Regions from separate parts of the Leptothrix cholodnii SP-6 genome, predicted to be linked through region 1. Evidence: riboswitches for the same ligand, from Rfam matches in the RefSeq annotation. Region 1 holds a riboswitch; each other region holds the start of a gene.
The links. A riboswitch is a leader RNA that binds a small molecule or an ion and turns the genes downstream of it on or off. The one in region 1 is predicted to bind glycine.
Positions count from the first base shown of each region.

Region 2: another riboswitch for glycine. It lies ahead of LCHO_RS16680 (branched-chain amino acid ABC transporter substrate-binding protein); the one in region 1 lies ahead of LCHO_RS11880 (D-amino acid dehydrogenase).
Region 3: another riboswitch for glycine. It lies ahead of gcvT (glycine cleavage system aminomethyltransferase GcvT); the one in region 1 lies ahead of LCHO_RS11880 (D-amino acid dehydrogenase).

Region 1 covers NC_010524.1:2,585,128-2,588,393, forward strand. Annotated here, with positions in the region: gene LCHO_RS11875 (M20 aminoacylase family protein) at 1-1,068, shown strand, start outside; glycine riboswitch at 1,173-1,280, shown strand; gene LCHO_RS11880 (D-amino acid dehydrogenase) at 1,343-2,629, shown strand; one part of gene LCHO_RS11890 (IS3 family transposase) at 2,869-3,139, shown strand; one part of gene LCHO_RS11890 (IS3 family transposase) at 3,139-3,266, shown strand, end outside.
Region 2 covers NC_010524.1:3,721,503-3,724,768, reverse strand. Annotated here, with positions in the region: gene LCHO_RS16680 (branched-chain amino acid ABC transporter substrate-binding protein) at 83-1,225, opposite strand; glycine riboswitch at 1,257-1,349, opposite strand; gene LCHO_RS16675 (LysR family transcriptional regulator) at 1,485-2,360, opposite strand; gene LCHO_RS16670 (alpha/beta fold hydrolase) at 2,517-3,266, shown strand, end outside.
Region 3 covers NC_010524.1:1,657,280-1,660,545, forward strand. Annotated here, with positions in the region: gene gcvH (glycine cleavage system protein GcvH) at 1-299, opposite strand, end outside; gene gcvT (glycine cleavage system aminomethyltransferase GcvT) at 401-1,525, opposite strand; glycine riboswitch at 1,584-1,705, opposite strand; glycine riboswitch at 1,716-1,830, opposite strand; gene LCHO_RS07785 (recombination-associated protein RdgC) at 1,865-2,878, opposite strand; gene LCHO_RS07790 (metallophosphoesterase family protein) at 3,061-3,266, shown strand, end outside.

The DNA of each region.
Region 1 (3,266 bases):
GGCTACGAGGTCGAACGCGGTGTGGGCGGCACCGGCGTCGTCGCGCGGCTGGTGCGCGGCGAGACCGACGAGAAAGGCACACGCCGCCTCGGCCTGCGTGCCGACATGGACGCGCTGCCGATCACCGAGGCCAGCGGCGCCGAATGGGCCAGTTGCAAGCCGGGCCTGATGCACGCCTGCGGCCACGACGGCCACACCGCGATGCTGCTGGCCGCTGCCCGTCAGCTGGCCGAACACGGCCGCTTCAACGGCACGCTGAACCTGATCTTCCAGCCCGCCGAAGAGGGTGGCGGCGGCGCGCTGCGCATGATGGAAGACGGGCTGTTCGAGCGTTACCCGTGCGACGCGATCTTCGCGATGCACAACATGCCCGGCGTGCCGCAGGGTCGTCTGGTGCTGCGCGAAGGCGCGGCGATGGCATCGAGCGACTACGCCACCATCACGCTCGACGGCATCGGCGGCCACGGCGCGATGCCGCACCGCGCGGCCGACCCGATCGTGGCGGCGGCCGGCATCGTGATGGCGCTGCAGAGCATCGTCTCGCGCAACGTCGACCCGCTGCAGATGGCGGTGGTCACGGTGGGTGCGCTGCATGCGGGCAAGGCCAACAACGTGATCCCGGCCAGCGCCACGCTGGAGCTGAGTGTGCGTGCGCTCGACCGCGAGGTGCGCGTGCTGCTGGCGCAGCGCATCAAGGCGCTGGTGGCCGCGCAGGCCCAGAGCTACGGCGTCACCGCCCGCATCGACTGGCGGCCGGGTTACGCGGTGCTGGTCAACAGCGCGGCGGAAACCGCCTTCGCACGCGAGGTGGCGATCGACCTGGTCGGCGCCGACCGCGTCACGCAACAAGGCCCGGCGCTGAGCGGCAGCGAGGATTTCGCCTTCATGCTCGAACGCGTGCCGGGCAGCTACCTGCTGATCGGCAACGGCGATGGCGCGAGCCCGGGTGCCTGCATGGTGCACAACCCCGGCTACGACTTCGACGACGCCAACATCGCCATCGGCGCGGCCTACTGGGTGGCGCTGACCGAACGATTCCTGTCGATCCCTGAGAACAGCGAGGGCTGATCGAAAGCCCTAGACTCACGACCCTGCAGGAGAGTGCCGCGTCGATGACGCGGCCACCGAAGGCGCAAACTCCCATGAACGCTCAGGTCCAACACTGCACACACACCACGCCGTCTGGAGAGACGTCACGCCCGTGACGCACCGAAGGAGCAAGGCCCCGGCACAGCGCCGCGCGGCTGAAACTCTCAGGTATCAAGGACAGGGGGAGCGGCAAACGCACGGCCCGATGGCATCGAAGCCACGGTGTCGTGCGGCCGATCCTGGAGCACAGCTCATGAAAGTCCTCGTCCTCGGCGCCGGCCTGCTCGGCGTTACCTCGGCCTATTTCCTGCGCCAGCAAGGTCACGACGTCACCGTCGTCGACCGCCAGGCCACGCCCGCATCCGAGACCAGCTTCGCCAACGGCGGCCAGATCTCGGTCAGCCACGCCGAACCCTGGGCCAACCCGAGCGCACCGCTGAAGGTGCTGCAATGGCTGGGCAAGGAAGACGCGCCGCTGCTGTTTCGCCTGCGCGCCGACGCCCGCCAGTGGCGCTGGGTGCTGCAGTTCCTGCGCGAATGTACGCCCGGGCGCACGCGCCACAACATCGAGCAGATCGTCAAGCTCGGCACCTACAGCCGCGACACGCTGCAGCAGCTGCGGCGTGACATCGGCGTGGCCTACGACGAGCGCACGCAGGGCATCCTGCACTTCTACACCAGCCAGAAAGAGTTCGACGGCGCCGAGGCCCCGGCCGCGCAGATGCGCGAACTGGGCTGTGACCGGCGCGTGATCTCGGCCGACGAAGCCGTGCGCATCGAGCCCGCGCTGGCGGCGATCCGCGCGCAACTGGCCGGCGCCACCTACACGGCGGAAGACGAATCCGGCGATGCCAACCGCTTCGCCCGCGAACTGGTCAAACACTGCCAGGCCGACGGCGTGCAGTTCCTGATGAGCCACACCGTGACTGCGCTGCGCGAGGTGGGCGGGCAGATCGACCACGTCGAGGCGACCGACGCCGAAGGCCGTTTCCAGCGCCTGCGCGCCGACGCCTACGTGCTGGCGATGGGCAGCCTGTCGCCGCTCTACGCGCGTCCGCTGGGCATCGAGCTGCCGATCTACCCGGCCAAGGGCTACTCGGTGACGATGCCGGTCAAGGACGCCGCCAAGGCGCACCAGGTCTCGCTGACCGACGACGAATACAAGCTGGTGTTCTCGCGCCTGACCACGCCCGGCGTGGACGGCCAGCCCGGCACCGACCGCCTGCGCATCGCCGGCACGGCCGAGTTGAACGGCTATGACCGCGACCTGAACCGGGTGCGCTGCGAGGCCATCGTGCGCCGCACCGAGGAGCTGTTCCCCGGCGCCGGTGACACCGCGCAGGCGCAGTTCTGGACCGGCCTGCGCCCGGCCACGCCGAGCAACGTGCCGATCATCGGCCGCAGCAAGCTGCGCAACCTGTTCCTCAACACGGGCCACGGCACGCTGGGCTGGACGCACTCGTGCGGCTCGGGCAAGAGCATCGCCCGCATCGTCAGCGGGCTGGCGCCGGAGATCGATTTCGCGTTTGCCGGCGCCTGAGGACCGGCTTGGGCCGGCGGCCCGGCTCGGCACTGCGCGTGACCGAATCGGGTCCATTTCCGATTTCCGTCATCGCCAAACAGAAAGCCCGCGAACCATGACGGTGGCGGGCTTGCTTCCTGTGAACGGGGTTCCAGAAGGAAATCGATCACGGGTTCTTGTCGCTGGGTTACGGGCTCCCTGTCATGGTCTAATTTTCCCGGACACCTCGATAGGTGGAATCCACCTGGACGAGGAACATGAGCAAGAGAGAACGAAGGACATTCAACGCGGAATTCAAGCTGCAAGTGGTGCAGATGATTCGCGAGCAGGGCTTGAGCGTGGGCGACGTCTGCCGCGACATGAAGCTCGGCGAGACGGCCGTGCGGCGATGGCTGGCGCAAGCCGATGAAGAGGCTGCAGGCCGCCCCGGCATTGGCAAACCGCTCACCGCCGAGCAGCAACGCATCCGCCAGCTTGAGGCCGAGAACAAGCAACTGCGCGGCGACGTCGACATCTTAAAAAAAGCATCGGCCTTCTTTGCCCGCGAGCTTCGATGAGCTACCAGTTCGTCGAGCAACTGCACAAGAAGGCCGTCACCGTCGAGCGTCTATGCCGCGTGCTGGGCGTCAGCCGTTCGGGCTACTACGGTGCCCGT
Region 2 (3,266 bases), 1.1 Mb from region 1:
CGATGCAGGTCCTCGTGCAAGCCCACGGTTCAGATCCGTCCATTCGAGCGGCCGGCTGAGCCGGACCTGTGGCAGCCCCGTGTCAGCGAACGATGCCGAGTTCCTCGCGCTGGCCACCCTTGAAGGTGTAGAGCGTCAGCGCACCGTTCCTGATGTCGCCCTTTTCGTCGAACGCGATGGTGCCGGTGACGCCGGGGTAGCTGATCTTCTGCAGCTCCGGCAGGTACTTGGCCGGGTCGGCAGACTTCGCCTTGACCATTGCCTCGACCATCACCTTGGTTGCGTCGTAGGTGTAGGGCGAGTAGATCTGGACCTCGGCGCCGAACTTCTTCTTGAAGTCGGCCTTGAACTTGTCGAACGCCGGCCGCTGCGCCGCGTCGACGCCGCCGGCGATCGCGCAGACGACCTGGCCGTCGGTCATCTGGCCCGAGGCGAGCTTGGGCAGCTCGCCGGTGCAGACGCCGTCGCCGCCGACGAACTTCGCCCGGATGCCGAGCTGCTTCATCTGCCGCAGCATCGGGCCGGCGACCCCGTCCATGCCACCGTAGAAGATGACGTCGGGCTTGGCCGCCTTGATGCCGGTCAGGATGCTGGTGAAGTCGGTCGACTTGTCGCTGGTGAACTCGCGCTTGGCGATCGTCGCGCCGGCGGCCTTGGCGGCTTTCTCGAACTCGCTGGCCACGCCCTGGCCGTAGGCGGTGCGGTCGTCGATGACCGCGATGGTCTTCGCCTTCAGCGTCTGCACCGCGTAGCGGCCGAGTGCACCGCCGAGCTGGGCGTCGTCGGCCACCATCCGGAACGTCGTCTTGAAGCCCTGGCGGGTGTACTGCGGGTTCGTCACCGACGGCGCGATCTGCGCGATGCCGGCGTCGGCATAGATCCGCGCCGCGGGAATCGCGGTGCCCGAGTTCAGGTGGCCGACGACGCCGTTGACCTTGTTGTCGACGAGCTTCTGCGCGGCGGCAGTACCCTGCTTCGGGTCGCCGGCGTCGTCCTCGGCGAGCAGCTCGAAGCGGGCCGGACGGCCGCCGATCTGCACGCCCTTGGCGTTCAGTTCCTCGATCGCCATCCGCACGCCGTTCTCGTTGTCATGCCCGAGGTGCGCGGCGGGGCCGCTGAGCGCGGCGACGTGGCCGATCTTGACGACGAGGGGCTGCGCTGCGTGCGCGGACAGGGCGAAACAGGCTGCGGCGATGCAGCCCAGGCGCAATGAGGTGGTGGTCATGAAATCTCGTTTGGCAACTCTGCAGAGTTCATCCACGGCATCGGTCCGTTTGCCTGAGAGTTTCCGGGGCGGTTGCTCCTTCGGCGCCGCGCGGGTGGCACGCGGACTCTCCCGATGCCGCTCGGGCTCGTGGCCGGCAAGGCGGTCGGCGGGTGACCTCGGCCTTGCGGTGAAGCTGGCAATTGTGCCCGATGCTCGGGTTAACCCGCATCGACGTCGTCAGGTCATCACGGTTTCTTCAAGCGCCGGTCCCCACGTCCTACCCCCTCACCACCGCCAGAAACGCCGCCAACACCGGCGACCCATCCCCGCGCCGGTGGATGCAGCTCAGCTCGATGTCCTTCAGATACGAACATTCGAGCGGCCGGTAGGCCACGCCCGGCAGGCGCAGGCTCTCGCTGCTGGCGGTGGTGATGCACGCACCAAAACCCCCCGCCACCAGCGCGATGGCGGTCAGCACGTCTTCCACCTCCTGCTCCACCAGCAGCGGCGTGCCCTCGCGCGCAAACGCCTGCATCACCTGCTGCGCCAGGCCGGGCAGCGGCAGGTTGGGGTAGAGGATCAGCGGCTCGCCGGCCAGGTCGGGGATGGACACGCTGGCCTGTGCGCACAGCCGGTGCGTGTCGGGCAGCGCCACGCGCATGCGCTCGCGCAGCACGGTCTCGATCACCAGATCGGGCTCGGGCGGCACCAGGCGGTTGAAGCCGACGCTGATGCGGCGCTCGCGCAAGGCGTCGAGCTGCTCGGCCTTGGTCATCGTGTGCAGCACGATGCGCACCTCGGGCCGCTGGGCGTGGAAACGCGCCAGCAGCCGCGGGATGACGTCGAGCACGCCCGACCCGAACAGGCCGACGTCGAGCCGGCCGATTACGCCCTGGCCGGCGGCGCGGGTGCGCTCGCGGGCGCGCTGCGCCAGCGTCAGCAGGTTGGGCACCTCGTCGAGCAGGGTCTGGCCGGCTTCGGTCAGCTCCACGCCCTTGGGGGTGCGGATGAACAGCGCCGTGCCCAGCTCGGCTTCGAGCGCGTGGATCTGGCGCGTCAGCGGCGGCTGCGCCATGTGCAGGCGCTCGGCGGCGCGGCCGATGTGGCGCTCCTCGGCCACGGCGAGGAAATAGCGCATCTGCTTGAGGTCCATCGGCGGGCTTCGGCGGGTGGTCTAACTCGATACCTTTATGGTATCGAGATCGCAATATTCGGTATTGGACAGTATGGCTCGCGCTGCCTATCGTTGCGACCGTCAGACCTCATCGCCAGGTCTCCGTAGCCCAACGATCACGAGGAGGCTCACCGCATGAGCCAGCAGCAGAGCCCCACCGCCGCCAACCCCGAAATCGGCCAGCGCATCCGCACCGGCGCGTTTCACAGCAACGTGCACGACCTCGGCCGCGCTCACCCTGGCCAGCCGCCGGTGCTGCTGATCCACGGTTCCGGGCCGGGTGTCAGCGCCTGGGCCAACTGGCGGCTGGTGATGCCGGTGTTGGCCCAGGATCGGCGTGTGATCGCGCCCGACATGGTCGGCTTCGGCTACAGCGACCGGCCCGAAGGCATCACCTATTCGATGGACACCTGGGTGCAGCAGGCCATCGACCTGCTCGACGCGCTCGACCTGCCGCAGGTCGATCTGATCGGCAACAGCTTCGGCGGCGCGCTGGCGCTGGCGCTGGCGATCCGCGCGCCGCAGCGAGTGCGCCGGCTGGTGCTGATGGGCTCGGTCGGCGTGCCCTTCGAGCTGACGCCGGGGCTGGACGCCGCCTGGGGCTACCAGCCCTCGATCGAGGCGATGCGGCACCTGCTCGACACCTTTGCCTTCAGCCGCAAGCTGGTCACCGACGAGCTGGCGCAGCTGCGTTACCAGGCCAGCATCCGGCCCGGTTTCCAGGAATCGTTTTCTGCGATGTTCCCGGCGCCGCGCCAGCAGTGGGTCGACGCGATGGCCAGCCCCGAGGCGGCGATCCGCGCGCTGGCGCACGAGACGCTGATCGTGCACGGCCGCGAGGATCAGGTGATCCCGCTGCAGACCTCGCTGACGCTGTCGCAGTGG
Region 3 (3,266 bases), 930 kb from region 1:
ACCTTGAAGAACCAGCCGGCGGCCAGCGGGTCGCTGTTGGCCAGCGCCGGGTCGTCGCGCAGGGCTTCGTTGACTTCGACCACTTCGCCGCTCACCGGGGCGTAGAGGTCGGCCGCGGCCTTGACGGATTCGACGACACCGGCCACGTCGCCCTTGGCGAAGGTGGCGCCCACGGCGGGCAGGTCGACGAACACGACGTCGCCGAGCGCGTCCTGCGCGTGCACGGTGATGCCGACCACCGCGGCGGCGGGGTTGGCGGCGTCGATCCATTCATGGTCGGGGGTGAACTGGAAAGGCATGGAAAAGGCTCCTGGAGGCAAAGTGGATTCCCGGCCTGGCGGCCGTCGGGAAAGGGGTTCGGATCAGGCGGGTCGTGAGCACCGGCCCGCCAAGGCGGCGCTCAACCCCGGAAGTATCGGTGCGGCGCAAACGGCAGCGGCACCACTTTCATCGGCAGGCGCTTGCCACGCACTTCGGCGTACATCAGGTTGCCCGGCCCGGCGTGGTTGGTGGCCACGTAGGCCATCGCGATCGGCTGGTTGACGCTCGGCCCGGTGGTGCCGCTGGTCACGGTGCCGAGCTTGTGGCTGCCGTGGTTGTCGACCAGCGTGGCGCCCTCGCGCACCGGCGCGCGCTCCAGCCCGACCAGGCCGACACGTTTGTGCGACGGGCCCTGCGCCAGCTGGCCCTCGATGACCTTGGCGCCCGGATAACCGCCGGCACGCGCGCCACCGGGGCGGCGCACCTTCTGGATCGCCCAGGTCAGGCCGGCTTCGACCGGCGTGGTGCTGGCGTGGATGTCGTGGCCGTACAGGCACAGGCCGGCTTCGAGCCGCAGGGTGTCACGCGCGCCCAGGCCGGCGGGCTGCACCTCGGGCTGCGCCAGCAGGCTGCGCGCCAGCGCGACCGCGTGGGTGGCGGGCACCGAGATCTCGAAGCCGTCCTCGCCGGTGTAGCCCGAGCGGGTCACGAAACAGTCGGCGCCGGCCAGCGCGAAGTGGCCGCCGCTCATGAAGGTCAGGCCCGCCACGCCGGCGTTCAGGCGCGCCAGCGCCGTCACGGCCTGCGGGCCTTGCAGCGCCAGCAGGGCGTGGTCGGGCATCGGCACGATCTGGCAGCGGTGGCCGATGTGGGTGATCAGGTGGCGGATGTCGGCCGCCTTGCAGCCGGCGTTGACGACCAGGAACAGGTCGTCCTCGCGGCGCGTGATCATCAGGTCGTCGAGCAGGCCGCCGGCCTCGTTGGTGAAGAAGGCGTAACGCTGCTTGCCGATCGCCAGATCGACCACGTCGACCGGCACCAGGCTCTCGAGCGCACGGTCGGCATCGCTGCCGATCAGCCGCACCTGGCCCATGTGCGAGACGTCGAACAGCGCCGCGCCGCTGCGGCACTGGCGGTGTTCGGCCAGGATGCCGCCGGGGTAGTTGACCGGCATGGCGTAGCCGGCGAACGGCACCATGCGTGCGCCGAGTTCGAGGTGCAGTTCGTGCAGCGGGGTTTGCAGCAGGGCGGTGTCAGCGGACATGAGATTTCTCCGAGGGCAGGGACGGGGGCGCCATCCGTTGTCCACCGTTGCCGGTGGTGTTGCCCTCGCTGTCCGCTTTACCTGAGAGATTGACGGTAGGCGGCTGTGTCGCCCTTCCGCTTGCCCCTTCGGTGGACTGCCGCGATACCGCAGCGGCAGCCTCTCTCCAGTGAGGTGACGTTCCTTTCAGGAACGTTTGCCAGTCCTTTTGCCTGAGCGTTCGAGGCGGTGCGCTCACACCGCTTCTGCGCCTTCGGCGGCCGACGGCCCGTGTCACGGGTGCGGCTCTCTCCTAGCAAAATAAAGTGTAGCCCAGCCGCCGGCTGCGCGGCCGGCCGATCACCACGGCGGATCGTCGCCCACCGGGCCGGCGTCGGTCGCCGACGTGAACGCAGCGGGCGGCGCCACGGTCTTCGGCGCCGTGGCCAAGGCCGGCACACCGTCATCGGCCATCTGCCCCGGCTGCTGCTCGCCGCCCAGCGCCTCGATCAGGTCCGGGATCAGCCGCACCAGCTCGCCGGTGGCGATGGCCGCATCGGCGTCGAAGGCCTCGTCGCGGCTGGCCTGCGGCTGGCCTTCGTAGACGCCGTCCAGGAACTCGAGCTTCTTGACCTGCATCGCGTCCGTCAGCACGAACGAGACCCGGCCCTTCCACGTCAGCGCCAGGCGCGTCGGGCGCTTGCCGAGCTGGATGTGGGCGCGCACCTCGTCGGTGTCGAGCGGGTGGCGGGCGTAGCGCACCACCGATTTCATCTCGTCGGCCGACTTCAGCTCGCACTCGCGGTCGACGCTGAACTCGGCCGGCGGCTCGCCGCTGAGCAGCCAGTCGGCCATTGCCGCGGCCGGCGACAGCGCGGTGTGCAGCGGCTCGACCGCCAGGCCGGGCAGGCCCTTGGTCAGCAGGCTGATGACCTCGTCGGCCTTGCCGGCGCTGGCGGTGTCGACCATCACCAGGCGCTGCTCGGGCGCGATCCAGACCGGCAGCGACATCTGCCTGGTGAAGGCCTGCGGCAGCAGTTCCAGCATGGCCTGGTCCTTGAGCTCCTTGCGCTGCTTCTTGCCGGGCTTGCGGCCGGTATCGGCCTCGATGCGCTGCGCCATCTCGTCGCAGCGGCGCTTGACCACCGCGCCGGGCAGCATCTTCTGCTCGATCATCAGCCGCATCAGCCAGTGGCCGCCGATGATCTCCAGCAGCGGCCCGTGGGCCTCGCCACGCGGGGGCACCCAGCCCAGCGAGACCGGCTGGCTGGCGCCGCAGGGCACGAAACACTGGGCGACCAGCGCCTCTTCGGCCTGCACGGCATCGGCCGCCGGCAGGGCGGCCAGGCGGTGGATCAACAGATTCTTGAACACGTGTTTCCTTGATCGATGGCCCGTGGCCGCCGGGCTTCGTGGGCGTGGCGGCCCGGGCCGGGCTGGGCGGGGGGCGATGGTAGCGGGCAGGTTGCGGTCAGGTCGGGGGCCGGCCGGGCGCGCCGGGTCGGTGGCCGTCTTGCACAACAATGCGCAGCTCGAACAAGTTGGGGGGAGACACCGTGCGATTCATCCATGCAGCCGACATCCATCTGGACAGCCCGCTGGTCGGCCTGGCGGCCTACCAGGACGCGCCGGTCGAGACCCTGCGCACGGCCACCCGCGATGCCTTCGACAACCTCGTCGGCGAGGCCATCGCCGAGCAGGTCGACTTCATGGTCATCGCCGGCGACCTCTACGACGGCGGCTGGAAGGACTTCAACACCGG